DNA from 4 places in the Vibrio sp. 704 genome. Region 2 is predicted to be linked to each of the others. Evidence: predicted binding sites of a transcription regulator. Region 2 holds the regulator's gene; each other region holds the start of a gene.

Region 1 (3,217 bases), on a different contig from region 2:
TGGCAATGCCTTGGTCTGCCAGGGCTTGTTTGACCATTCGACCTTCACTACCTGTTCGAACCAACACCGCGATATCGCCCGCTTGAACCGCTTTCTGTTTTTCGCCATTCACCAGACACGCTTGCCCCTGTTGAGCCTGCGTCAAAATGGTTTGGATTTGGCTTGCGGTCGCCTCTGCCATTCGAGTCAAATACTCGCCTTTTGGTAGCGGTTTATCGTCCGCTTCTTGCAACCAATAAGTCAGCGCCGGTTGCTTTTGGCCACCCATAGTCCAAATGCGTTTTTCGGCATTGGGACTGTACTTAACGGGTAAGAACGGAATATCCGAATCATAGATAAATGGACTATCGGGCAAGGCAAACACTTGGTTCACCGCCTGCACCATATCTGCGCTAGAACGCCAGTTGGTTCCTAACGTGTAGTGGGCACTTACTTGGTTACGCGCTTTGATATAGGTGAAAATGTCTGCGCCACGAAAGCCATAAATCGCCTGCTTGGGGTCACCGATCATAAACAAACCACATTCCGGGTTGTTCAGATAAATACGGCTGAAAATACTGTATTGAAGCGGGTCGGTATCTTGAAACTCGTCAATCATTGCGACAGGATACAAAGTACGAATACGCGCCGCTAAAAGCTCGCTTTCGTCCGTATCGATAGAAGCAGAAAGTTGCGTCAGCAAATCATCGAAAGAGAGCCACTGTTTTTGATTTTTCGCGTTGGCCAGCATCACTCGACAATGCTCAATCGCATGCGCAAGCAGTGGCGCTTTTAAGCTGATTGGATTGGTAAGAAATGTTTCAATGGCTTCAAATACCGCATGCTGCGGCGCACTGCCTTTCGGTGTTTTTTCCAACAAGACGTTTTGCGCGAATTTCTCCAGCTTGTCTGGATAATCGTAACCTGTAGTTTCCGTTGCCGCCCAAGTGTTTACCACCTCCAACCACGTCGGCAGAGACTTTTTGGTATAGCTACGTTTGTTAATATCTGAATCTGAAATTAGCGTTAAGAAGTCATCTTGGCTTTCTCGCCACTGTGCTTTTAATTCATCAATTTTTTTCAGATTTTCAGTATGAAGATCAGCCAAACTGCCTTTCATTGCCGGAACAGAAAGGCTTAACGGCGCACCAGTTAAGTAATTGCTGATGTCAGACAATAACGCAGATGGAGAGCCCCATAGCTGGCGAATTTCTCCAGCCAAGGTAAATGGCAACGGGTAGAAATTGCGGCGCCAGTAATCGGCTACAACTTGCGCTTTTAGGTGACTTTCATCGGTCACAAACTCGTTATTAAATCGGCTGCCAGATTCAAACGCATTTTGCGTTAGCATACGTTGGCAAAAACCGTGAATGGTGTAGACCGCCGCCTCGTCCATCTGACGCTCTGCCTGCAATAAAATTTCTGCGGCTTGCTTGTGATCGTCAAACTCATTAAGCAAAGGTTGGATCACCGGATCGGAACTCTGTCCACGCGCAAACGCGATTCGCGCGTCATGGATCCTTGCCCTGATACGATCGCGTAATTCCGCAGTTGCCGCTTCGGTAAAGGTTACGACCAGAATTTGGTCGACTGTAAGCGGTACGCGATGTCGAGTTTCCTCGCAGCCGTGACCAAGCAAAAGGCGCAGATATAAACCTGCAATAGTGAAGGTTTTACCTGTACCTGCTGATGCCTCGATTAACCTCGCGCCATGCAGAGGAAACGTCATCGGTTCTAGTGGCGTTGGTTGAGGTTGCTCTGTGCGGTCTAACGTATGTAGAGGACACTCTGCACCTGACATTTGATCCATAACGCTGAATCTCTCCGGATTATTTACTAGGACGTATCACCTAATAAATGTGATCTATAGTTAAAAATTCTATTAATATGTTTAACAAGTTGGATAATTTAGAGCTTTGTGAGATCTTTCTCACGGTTATCCATAAGACGTACCGTTAGTATGCGCCCCACGAGATAAGCCAAACCTTTTTGGCGGCACAACTCAAATGAATTAAACAAAAGTATCATGGTCCCTCTGACCTTGTGGCCGTACAGCAAACGCCCTACAAAAAATAATGATTTTCTGGCGGCCACCCTACTCTTCCTTCTCTTTATCCAACTTTCTTTATCACGCTTTTACATCATCAGCGTCTTGAACCGCTAAGCGCGCACCTTGCAGTACTAATGCTGTCAGCACACGAACTTCTGAGGCCAACTCATCATTCCAAGCAGGCCAAATTCGAGAGATGTACGCATTATTGCCTTCGCCCGGGCTCATGAAACCATCATTGAATGCGTCAGCCATTTTCTTCAAAGATTTCTCTTCGTCATCGACCCACTGACCACGGCTAAAGCCCGCTTCAACACAAGCCAACGCCGTTTTCGGGAAATAAGGCAAAGGCTTAGTCATGCCTTCGAAGAATAAGCGAACTAATTCAGTCAGTAGATGTTTGGCATAATGCACATCGGCAATTTCTGGGTAGATCAAATGCAGCGCGCCTTCTTTACGATCGTAACCAATGATGTGGGTTTTCTTAGCATGACCCGACGCCGACATGGCAAGGTGATCGATCCACGCTGCAAGGTAATCCTGCGAGCGAATCTTACCGCTTCGATAGCGAATCAAACCGGATTGGTAGCATTGAGTTAGCCAACCAGTCAGGCGAACGTTTTTCTCTTCGCCTTCATTTCGCTCAAATAAGGAGTCAAACGTCAGGTCGATTTCCAAATCGTCTTGAGGCGCACCAGATAAAAACGCCAGTTTGTCCACCAGCTCTTCCGCCTGAACTCGGTTGGTTTCAAACTCGATATCACCAAACGCCCCCACCGGCAGTTTGCCTTGCGCGCGCTGTTGACTCATAAAGTGTTTAAGCACCTCTGTTTTTTTCTCAGGCTGCATCAATGTCGTTTCAAGCAAGGTTTCTAACAGCTCATCACGCATTTGATAACTTTCCAAACCACCTAAAACAAAGGGTTCGTCGTCTTCCATCACCGGCAGTGGCGGCTCAAAGATTACTTTTAAGCGACGATTGAAAAAATACTGCACCGGTAAGCGCCAGAAACGTTGCAACTCGACTAAGTCGAGCTCAAGTGGGAACGTCGCTCCTAACAGATAGTCGTCTAATGCACGATTAAAATCACGACGAACATAGCCTTGCGATTGACTACTTTGAGTCAATGCCGCTGGAATCCACTCTTTCGCGTAGCTGGCGTGCGTGCCTTGGAACGCACTTGGGCT
Region 2 (3,217 bases):
GTTTATTCTTGATGCACAAGCTAATCTACAGTCTCTTGGCGGTGAAAGCTTGATTGAAGCGAAAGCAGGAGAGGCGGCGTTTGTTTCTCCAGGCATCATTGATGTAACGAACATTGCTGAGTTACCAGATGAAGAGTACTTCGGCCCACTTCTGCAAGTGGTGCGCTACGAAGGATTAGACAAAGCCGTGGCGCTAGCAAACGATACGCGCTTTGGCTTATCTGCTGGTTTGGTTTCAACCGACGACCAAGAATGGGAATACTTCGTTGACCACATTCGTGCAGGTATCGTGAACCGTAACCGCCAGCTCACTGGTGCAAGCGGTGATGCGCCATTTGGTGGTCCGGGGGCGTCGGGTAACTTGCGCCCAAGCGCTTACTACGCAGCAGATTACTGTGCGTACCCAATGGCATCAATGGAAGGTCAAGAGACTGTCTTGCCTGCAACATTGAGTCCAGGTGTAGCGCTATAAGTTTTAATAATAGAGTCGCAACTATGCATTGCGGCTCACCTTGCCGGCGCATCATTTAGGTATGGGTTGTAGTGATCGTTGGCAGAACACGAAAAGTGAGCAAAGACTCGGAAAAGCGTGTTGACTGACTGGCATTTACCGTCACAGGTTGATGGTTGCTCGTTCATTATTCTGGACAACTTTTGTTGTGAACGAGCAGCCAACTTCCGCTTACCTTTAAACTCTACATCTCGTAACAAGGAGTCGTTATGACGCCCGATGTGTTATTTGAATCGCTATGGCAAGATTACATTCAACGTCTTTGCCCTTCGGCGGCTAAAGTGCATCAGCTGCTTCAAGAAGATGAGCCTCTGATTAATGATCATATAGCTTTACGTACCTTCAATATCGCGCCTCTTGGTATTGAAACTCTAGCTAAGCCATTTGTAGCTATTGGTTACAAGGCGTGTGGTGATTACGTTTTCGAAAGCAAAAAGCTGATTGCTAAGCACTATGAGCACCCAGATCCGAAGCAACCTAAAGTATTTATTAGTGAGCTAAAAGTTGAAGAGTGCTCGCCTGAGCTACAAGAGATTGTGAAAAATTTGGTGGCACAAGTCGATGCTGACAAGCTGAACGATAGCGCATTCTTACATGGTGGACGCTTGTGGGATTTAAGCTTTGCTGATTACCAAACGTTGGCTAAAGAAAGTGAGTACGCATCTTGGCTTGCGGCGCATGGTTACGGAGCAAACCACTTCACGGTGAGCGTTAACCAACTCAATGAATATGAAGAAGTGAAGCAGGTAAACGATCATCTGCGTACCGCTGGGTTTACCATTAATGAAAATGGTGGTGAAGTGAAGGGCACTCCTGAGGTGTTGCTAGAGCAGTCATCGACCATGGCAGATAAAGTAGCGGTTCGTTTTAGCGAAGGCACTGAAATTATCCCTGGCGGGTTTTATGAATTTGCTAAGCGCTATCCGATGGAAAATGGTGATTTGTACCCAGGTTTCGTGGCCGCTTCAGCTGACAAAATCTTTGAAAGTACGAATGGCTAAGTTTTAGGGTTAACCTGTTAAGCTTACTCATTAGTGTTCGCTGCACCCTATCTCATTTGGTCATGAGTAAATAAAAAGCCACCAATGTTGCCATTGGTGGCTTTTATAATTTTGTTCGTGTCACTCTAGTTCGAGATTAACGAGTACCGTAAACCACGATGGTTTTACCGTGAGCAGAGATTAGGTTCTGCTCTTCTAGCATCTTCAAGATACGACCCACTGTCTCACGAGAACAGCCAACAATTTGACCGATTTCTTGACGAGTGATCTTGATTTGCATGCCGTCTGGGTGAGTCATTGCGTCTGGTTGTTTTGCAAGGTTCAGAAGCGTCTGAGCGATACGACCAGTTACGTCTAGGAACGCCAGGTCACCTACTTTTTGGCTAGTTACTTGAAGACGACGAGCCATCTGCGCAGAAAGGCGCATTAGGATGTCTGGGTTTACTTGGATAAGCTGACGGAACTTCTTGAAAGAAATTTCAGCAACTTCACAAGGAGATTTAGCACGAACCCAAGCTGTGCGCTCTTGGTCTTCCTCGAATAGACCAAGTTCACCAATAAAGTCTCCTTGGTTTAGGTAAGAAAGGATCATCTCCTTACCTTCTTCGTCTTTGATAAGAACCGCAACAGAACCTTTAACGATGTAGTACAAAGTTTCTGCCTTTTCGCCCGCGTGAATTAGCGTGCTCTTTGAAGGGTACTTATGAATATGACAGTGTGAAAGAAACCACTCTAATGTTGGGTCGGTTTGAGGTTTACCTAGAACCATAATATCTCACTTCCTCTGCAGGGTACGCTTGCGCTATCCATATTTTAGCTAAGCCTGAATTAGGCCTACTAGAATAAGAGCACTTTTTATATGCTGCAAGCTCTCTTGTGTTTCGGTAAGAAATAGTATCCTTTTTCGAAAACGATTTCTTGATTTTAATCGTGCCATGATTGAGATTTTGTAAGCAAAACTGTGCACATGATCACGGTATGAAAAGTAAACATCTTCGCAGGCAGGTTTTTAGCCAATTTTCCCTGTTTCGATGAGCTGTTGTAGGATAGGCCGAACTATGAGCTCCATTGCAAAGCTCATCTTACCGCCGGGTACGACAATCGTGTTGTGGCGTGACATGAATGAGCCATCAATCATGGCCAGCAGATATGGGAAGTCGACATTCTTGATACCGCGTAGGCGAATCACTACAAAACTCTCATCCAAACTAGGGATGCCTTTTGCATTAAGTGGGTTGGAAGTATCAACGGTCGGTACGCGCTGGAAGTTGATGTGAGTACGAGAAAACTGCGGAGTGATATAGTTGAGGTAATCGTCCATGGATCGCACGATTGAGTCCATTACCGCTTCACGCGAATGGCCGCGATCGCGAGTGTCACGTACGAATTTTTGTATCCACTCTAAGTTCACAATCGGCACCATGCCGATTAAGAAATCCACATGTTGAGCAACATTAACATCGCCATCGACCACGCCACCATGTAACCCTTCATAAAACAGCACGTCGCTGTTTTCGGGTAAGTCTTGCCACGGTGTAAACGTGCCTGGCATTTGATTGTAGGGAACCGCTTCGTCAAACGTGTGCAGATAACGGCGCACGCTGCCAGTACCATCATGCCCGAACTTACGGAAAAACTCTTCTAATCCCGGGAAGTCATTAGCTTGTGGGCCAAAATAGCTAATGTGTCGACCTTGCTCGCGGGC
Region 3 (3,217 bases), on a different contig from region 2:
ACCATGGCAAACAATTCAGACTCTTCGCTTACTAAGCTGCGATACTCTCGCAACAACTGGCGGTTTGGCTCTAAGAAGATCTCACCCGTATAGCCGTCGACTATCCCGAGTTTGCCATTCACCACATCCGGATTAATGTTGGCGCCCATGACTGCAGGGACCCCAAGAGCTCGAGATAAAATGGCAGCGTGAGAGTTTGCGCCTCCCTCTAATGATACGACAGCTAACAAAAACTCTTTAGGTACAGAAGCGAGCAAGGTGGCAGTGAGTTCATTCGCCACCAAAATAATGGGACGATCAATTGCAGAATTTTCTTGCTCGCTGTTGTGCAGAAAATAGAGCAGCCTTTGCCCTAACTCTCGGATATCTTGCGCTCTTTCACGCATGTATACATCCGACATTCTGGCAAATCGATTCGAGTATGATTCTACAACTTGGCGTAACGCCCAGTCTGCCCTATCTCCTTTTTCAATCTGCTTCTTCAAATCACCGCGAAGCATCGGATCATTCAGTAAGTGAGTAAACAGATCGAAGATCGCCAGCGCATCTTTGTTGATTTCACTGTCCAGTTTTTTCCGCATACGGCGAAAGTCATTTAACGCTCGCTCTATGGCCACCAGTAGTGTCTCGTGCTCGCGTTCCTTATCTAACGTGGACGAAGGGAAAACATCCGATAAACTCGGCTGGGTATTGTCGAACCAAAACTCTCCAATCGCGACACCAGTAGACGCAGGCAAACCTTTTAATACCGTGGGTTTAGATGCTAACTGCCAATGCCCAAGATTCTGCGCATGTGCAATGAGCACCGCTAACTGAGCGGATAAAGTAACAAGAAACGATTCTTCCATTTCACTAAACAAGCGCGGTGTTTTTTGTTGGATCACCAACACACCTAAAACTTGTTTACGATGAATGATTGGAGTAGCTAAAAAAGAGTGGTAAATCTGTTCGCCGAGTTGAGGAAAGAATTTGAACTCGGGGTGTTTTGAGGCTTCGGCAAGGTTAAGGGGTTCAGCGCTTCGTTTTACCAACCCAACCAAGCCTTCATTGAAGTTGATATGAATACTATCACCTTCAAAAATAAGGCCTTGAGTTGCCATTAACTCAAGGCGCTGCATTTCTTCATTAGCAAGATAGATAGTACAGCACTCAGTACTAAGGGCAGCACAAGTCTCTTTCACCAATATATCGAATGCCAGATGCACATCATCGACCCTGGAGACTTTCTCAACTATTTCCCTTAGCTGACTGAGCATGATTATCCTCTACGTTGCTTTTTTCTTTTCCCTTTCGCTTTTCTCTCTCGAAAAGGCATGGCTAAGGATGCAAATTCTTTCATCGCTCGTCGATAAACATCTCGCTTGAAAGAAACAACTTGCCTAACTGGATACCAGTAACTTACCCAGCGCCAACCATCAAATTCAGGGGATTTTCCGCGTTGCATATTAATGCGAGACTCATCGCATTCTAATCTCAGCAGAAACCATTTCTGTTTTTGGCCGATACAAACAGGCTTGGAGTCCCAACGCACCAATCGCTTTGGTAGCTTATATCTTAACCAATGACGACTTGTTGCAATGATCTTAACGTCTTTTTTCGTTAAACCGACTTCTTCGTATAACTCCCTGAACATGGCTTGTTCAGGGGTTTCACCTTCGTCAATCCCACCTTGTGGAAATTGCCATGAGTGTTGCCCGTATCGTTTAGCCCAGAAGACCTGACCATGGTTATTACATATCACAATACCAACATTAAGTCGGTAACCATCGCCATCTATCACTGGCTAACCTCTATGAATAAATTTTTTATTACCGTGATTTTTCCACATATCCCCATTACTAGCAAACTTACTGATGTGATATGAGCAAGATTTATTACCTTTTCAGCATTTTTGGATATCTTTTAATCAAACCATACCTTATCAACACAAGAGTGAGACATTGCCCACATTTATTCACCTTTTCTGTGAATAACTTTGTGAAGAATTCAATTCAAATGAGTAATTCAGTTCAATCCCATCAAATGAAAAACAAATGAATAAACAAAAAAACAAACATAAAACATTGATAAAAAAGTATTTATTTTTAAAAATAACGATAATTCGATCTTCAATTTCTTGATGATCTTTTCACCAAACTCAGATCGGTCAAAGATCCACCAACAGGCTATTTATCCACACTTACCTGCTATTCGTTTAGATGATTACAACAAAATCAACCCCAAAAATGCATTTTAACCCCTGTTTATTCATACAGACCCCGTCAGGATCTTATCAATACCTCCTCCACCTGTGGATAAGTTATGAATTGATCGTTCTTACACCGCCTCGGTGAAATCTTAAACAGTAGATTTGGTCGGAGTTTGATAAACTATATTTTTTGTAATACCACCTTGTAACTATGAAACCAGAACCACAAACAGAAGCAGAGCTATTGGAACGAGCGCATGATATGGCAGGACTCAGTTTTGCTGAGTTGGCCGCCGAGGCGAATATGATTGTTCCTGAAAACTTAAAACGTGATAAAGGTTGGGTGGGTCAATTACTCGAATGGCACTTGGGCGCTCCAGCTGGCAGTAAACCTCAACAAGATTTCGCAAAACTAGGGATCGAGTTAAAAAGTATTCCGATCAGTTACTCTGGCAAACCTTTAGAAACAACCTTTGTTTCTGTGGCCCCCCTCACTGGTGTTCATGGTCTTACATGGGAAACAAGTCATGTTCGAAACAAGCTATCTCGTGTGCTTTGGGTACCCGTAGAAGGAGAACGAGAAATCCCACTCGCTGAAAGACGTGTGGGCAGTCCACTCATTTGGTCACCAGATGAAGAAGAAGAACGGATTTTGCGAAATGACTGGGAAGAGTTAATGGAGATGATCGTCTTGGGAAGATTTGATCAAATTTCCGCCAGACACGGAGAAGCGCTGCATCTTCGCCCTAAAGCCGCAAATGCAAAAGCGCTCACCGAAGCATACAACTCAAATGGTAAGCCGATGAAAACTCTGCCCCGAGGCTTTTACCTTAGAACACAGTTTACTGAACAGATCTTACTCAAGCACTACATTAACACTCAACCAGAATAAAACCATATCAGCTATTTAGTGCGTCACGAGCGATAACTCAATATCGCAGTACGAGGCTGCCTCTTCAGTGCCACATTCGTCATACGCATTGCGCAGCCTTAAATACGCTTTATCGACCCCTAGCCTCAATAGTTCTT
Region 4 (3,217 bases), on a different contig from region 2:
GCAACATCGTTAGGCTACGGTGCGTCTCAAGCCGCAACGGGTTTGAACTTCCTGTTTGATGTCCCAATGACCAATACCACGCAGGTTATATTGATTATTGGTATTACTGCGCTCGCTTTAATCTCTGTTGTGGCTGGACTCGATAAGGGCGTGAAAATCTTATCTGAAATCAACATGGGTCTTGCAGCGCTGCTATTGCTATTTGTTATTGTTGTTGGCCCGACGATTGCGATTTTAACTGGTTTCTTCGAGAACATCGTTTCCTATGTAGCTAATATCCCTGCCTTATCTATGCCATTTGGACGAGAGGATGTGAATTACTCTCAAGGCTGGACGGCGTTTTACTGGGCGTGGTGGATTTCTTGGTCACCATTTGTGGGTATGTTCATCGCACGTGTGTCTCGCGGTCGTTCGGTTCGTGAGTTTATTATTTGCGTTATTCTTATCCCATCTTCAGTTTGTGTGTTATGGATGACGGCTTTTGGCGGTAACGCAATTAGCCAATACGTTAATGATGGCTACGAGGCGGTGTTTAACGCAGAACTACCTTTAAAACTTTTTGCCATGTTAGATGTTATGCCATTGGCTGAGATAACATCTTTTGTCGGCATTATCTTAGTCGTGGTGTTCTTCATTACCTCTTCTGACTCAGGATCACTGGTTATTGATACTATTGCTGCGGGCGGTAAGGTCGATGCACCAACGCCACAACGCGTGTTCTGGTGTACGTTTGAAGGTTTGGTTGCGATTGCATTGATGTTGGGTGGTGGTCTAGCTGCTGCTCAAGCAATGGCGGTGACGACTGGTTTACCATTTACTATTGTTTTGCTTGTTGCAACGGTATCTTTGATAAAAGGTTTGATGGATGAACCTCGTCCAAAGGCGGTTTCTAAGAAATCAAAATAACTAGTATCAGCAGTTAAATTATTGATAAAAGCGGTATGCGAAAGCATGCCGCTTTTTTTTGGATTTCTATTTTTCTCTGAGAAATGAACAGCATGGAAAACGGTCTTATTCTGGTTATTTTTTGTACTGTGCATTTGGGTGACTATTTAATAAATTAGACCTCAAACTATTTTAACTTTTGGTTAATAGGTTTATTTTTGTGATCTAGATCACAAAAATACCGATAAAAAGGCGGATTATTTGATTTTTAGTCGCGAGGGATGCCCATAATAAAAAGGAAATTTAATTAGACCTCAAAGGATATGTATTTTCACATGATCACATCAGCACCTTGGGTCCTTTATCCAGAGATTGGAGAAGACTCAAGTAAAAAATGGATTTTTCGTGAGCCTAAAATCTCTGATGGTGACGACATTTACAGCTTGATTGCAGACTGTCCTCCATTGGACATGAACTCATCTTATTGCAATTTCCTACAGTCTACGCATTTCAGCAAAACCAGTATTTTGGTTGAGCAAAAAGGCGAAATCGCAGGTTTCATTTCCGGTTATCAGAAACCAGACGAGCAAGACGTTTTATTTGTCTGGCAAGTTGCAGTCTCACCTCGCTTTAGAGGTCATGGTTTAGCATTCCGCATGTTGAAAGAACTTCTCACCCGAGAGGAATTAGGCGGTGTTAAATCGGTAGAAACTACCATCACGGAAGATAATAAAGCCTCTTGGGCACTGTTCAAAAAGTTAGATGCGATGAACGGCAATTCTGGCCAAGTAAGCACATTTTTGGATGAAGAAGCCCACTTTAAAGGCAAACACGATACAGAATATTTGTATCGCATTCCTCTCAAATAATCCTCAAACAATAGGAATTAAAAACGGTCTCATCATGGATATTTTCAAAAAGCAGGAATCCAACGTACGCTCATATTCAAACAATTTCCCGGTCGTTTTTCGTAAAGCGAAAGGCTGCTGGCTAGAAACAGAACAAGGTGAACGATACTTAGACTTCCTTGCTGGAGCGGGATCTCTAAATTACGGCCATAACAATCCAGTACTAAAACAAGCGTTGCTTGAGTACATTGAAATGGACGGTATTACTCACGGTTTGGATATGCACTCAGAAGCGAAAGCATCGTTTCTGGAAGCGTTGGATACTTACATCCTTAAACCAAGAAACTTGGATTACAAGGTTCAGTTTACGGGCCCAACAGGTACTAACGCTGTTGAGGCGGCATTGAAGCTGGCTAAAAAAGTAAAAGGCCGCGACAGCGTCGTTGCGTTTACTAACGGTTTCCATGGTTGTACTGCTGGCGCACTGGCTGCAACGGGTAACCAGCATCACAGACAAGGTAACGGTTCTAGTCTAAGTAACGTCACTCGTATTCCATTTGAAGGTTACGCTGGCGTAGATGGTCTCGCGCTGTTCGAAACCATGCTAAATGATAACTCTGCAGGTATGGATAAACCAGCCGCTGTACTTCTTGAAACTGTGCAGGGTGAAGGTGGTTTAAATGCTGCTTCAAACGAGTGGTTACAACGTTTGAGCAAAATCTGTAAAGCCAATGACATTCTTGTGATTGTCGATGACATTCAAGCAGGTTGCGGACGTACCGGTACTTTCTTTAGTTTCGAGCCGTCTGGTATCCAACCGGATATCGTGACGCTATCGAAGTCGATCGGTGGTTACGGTTTGCCGATGGCTGTCGTATTACTTAAGCCTGAGCTTGACCAGTGGAAGCCAGGCGAGCATAACGGTACGTTCCGTGGCAATAATCACGCCTTTATTACTGCTGCAAAAGCACTAGAAATTTACTGGGCAAACGATGATTTTGAAACACACATCAAGCAGTGTTCAGACAAGGTAAGTGCTGTTATTGACCGTTGTGTTCGTCGCTTTCCACAAATGTTTGTGCAGAAAAAAGGCCGCGGCATGATGGTTGGTATTGAATGTATCAATGGTGATATGGCATCTGAAATTGCGAAAAACTGTTTCGAGAATGGAATGGTGATAGAGACAGCGGGTCCAGACGATGAAGTTGTGAAGTTCTTCTGTCCACTAACCATCAGCGAATCAGAGCTAGATCAAGGACTAAGCATCTTTGAAAATGCAGTAGAGACTATCGCTGCGAAACATTTCAAACAAGCATCTTAATAAGGATTTTAATTATGATCGTCAGAACTCTAGATGAATGCCGCAACAGCGAACGACGTGTTGTTTCGGATAACTGGGAAAGTGTCCGCATGTTGTTGAAAGACGACAACATGGGTTTCTCTTTCCACATCACAACGATTTATGAAGATACAGAAACTCATAT

The links. Region 2 encodes CRP, which controls carbon source genes, mostly activating them, when cyclic AMP is high. Its sites were predicted from a motif close to TGTGANNNNNNTCACA; they were not measured.
Region 1: the regulator CRP is predicted to act here: its motif matches at 1,899-1,914, upstream of recB (exodeoxyribonuclease V subunit beta).
Region 3: the regulator CRP is predicted to act here: its motif matches at 1,934-1,949, upstream of rppH (RNA pyrophosphohydrolase).
Region 4: the regulator CRP is predicted to act here: its motif matches at 1,105-1,120, upstream of ectA (diaminobutyrate acetyltransferase).

Annotation. Positions count from the first base shown of each region.
Region 1 is NZ_JAWOUH010000014.1:74,204-77,420, reverse strand. Features, by position in the region: gene recB (exodeoxyribonuclease V subunit beta) at 1-1,780, opposite strand, end outside; gene recC (exodeoxyribonuclease V subunit gamma) at 2,108-3,217, opposite strand, start outside.
Region 2 is NZ_JAWOUH010000029.1:29,472-32,688, forward strand. Features, by position in the region: gene astD (succinylglutamate-semialdehyde dehydrogenase) at 1-472, shown strand, start outside; gene R7R24_RS22900 (DUF1338 domain-containing protein) at 721-1,512, shown strand; gene crp (cAMP-activated global transcriptional regulator CRP) at 1,649-2,281, opposite strand; gene R7R24_RS22910 (phosphoribulokinase) at 2,522-3,217, opposite strand, start outside.
Region 3 is NZ_JAWOUH010000010.1:134,277-137,493, reverse strand. Features, by position in the region: gene ptsP (phosphoenolpyruvate--protein phosphotransferase) at 1-1,256, opposite strand, end outside; gene rppH (RNA pyrophosphohydrolase) at 1,259-1,780, opposite strand; gene mutH (DNA mismatch repair endonuclease MutH) at 2,400-3,080, shown strand; gene R7R24_RS14975 (DUF6482 family protein) at 3,096-3,217, opposite strand, start outside.
Region 4 is NZ_JAWOUH010000003.1:470,013-473,229, forward strand. Features, by position in the region: gene R7R24_RS08165 (BCCT family transporter) at 1-906, shown strand, start outside; gene ectA (diaminobutyrate acetyltransferase) at 1,221-1,754, shown strand; gene ectB (diaminobutyrate--2-oxoglutarate transaminase) at 1,789-3,054, shown strand; gene R7R24_RS08180 (ectoine synthase) at 3,069-3,217, shown strand, end outside.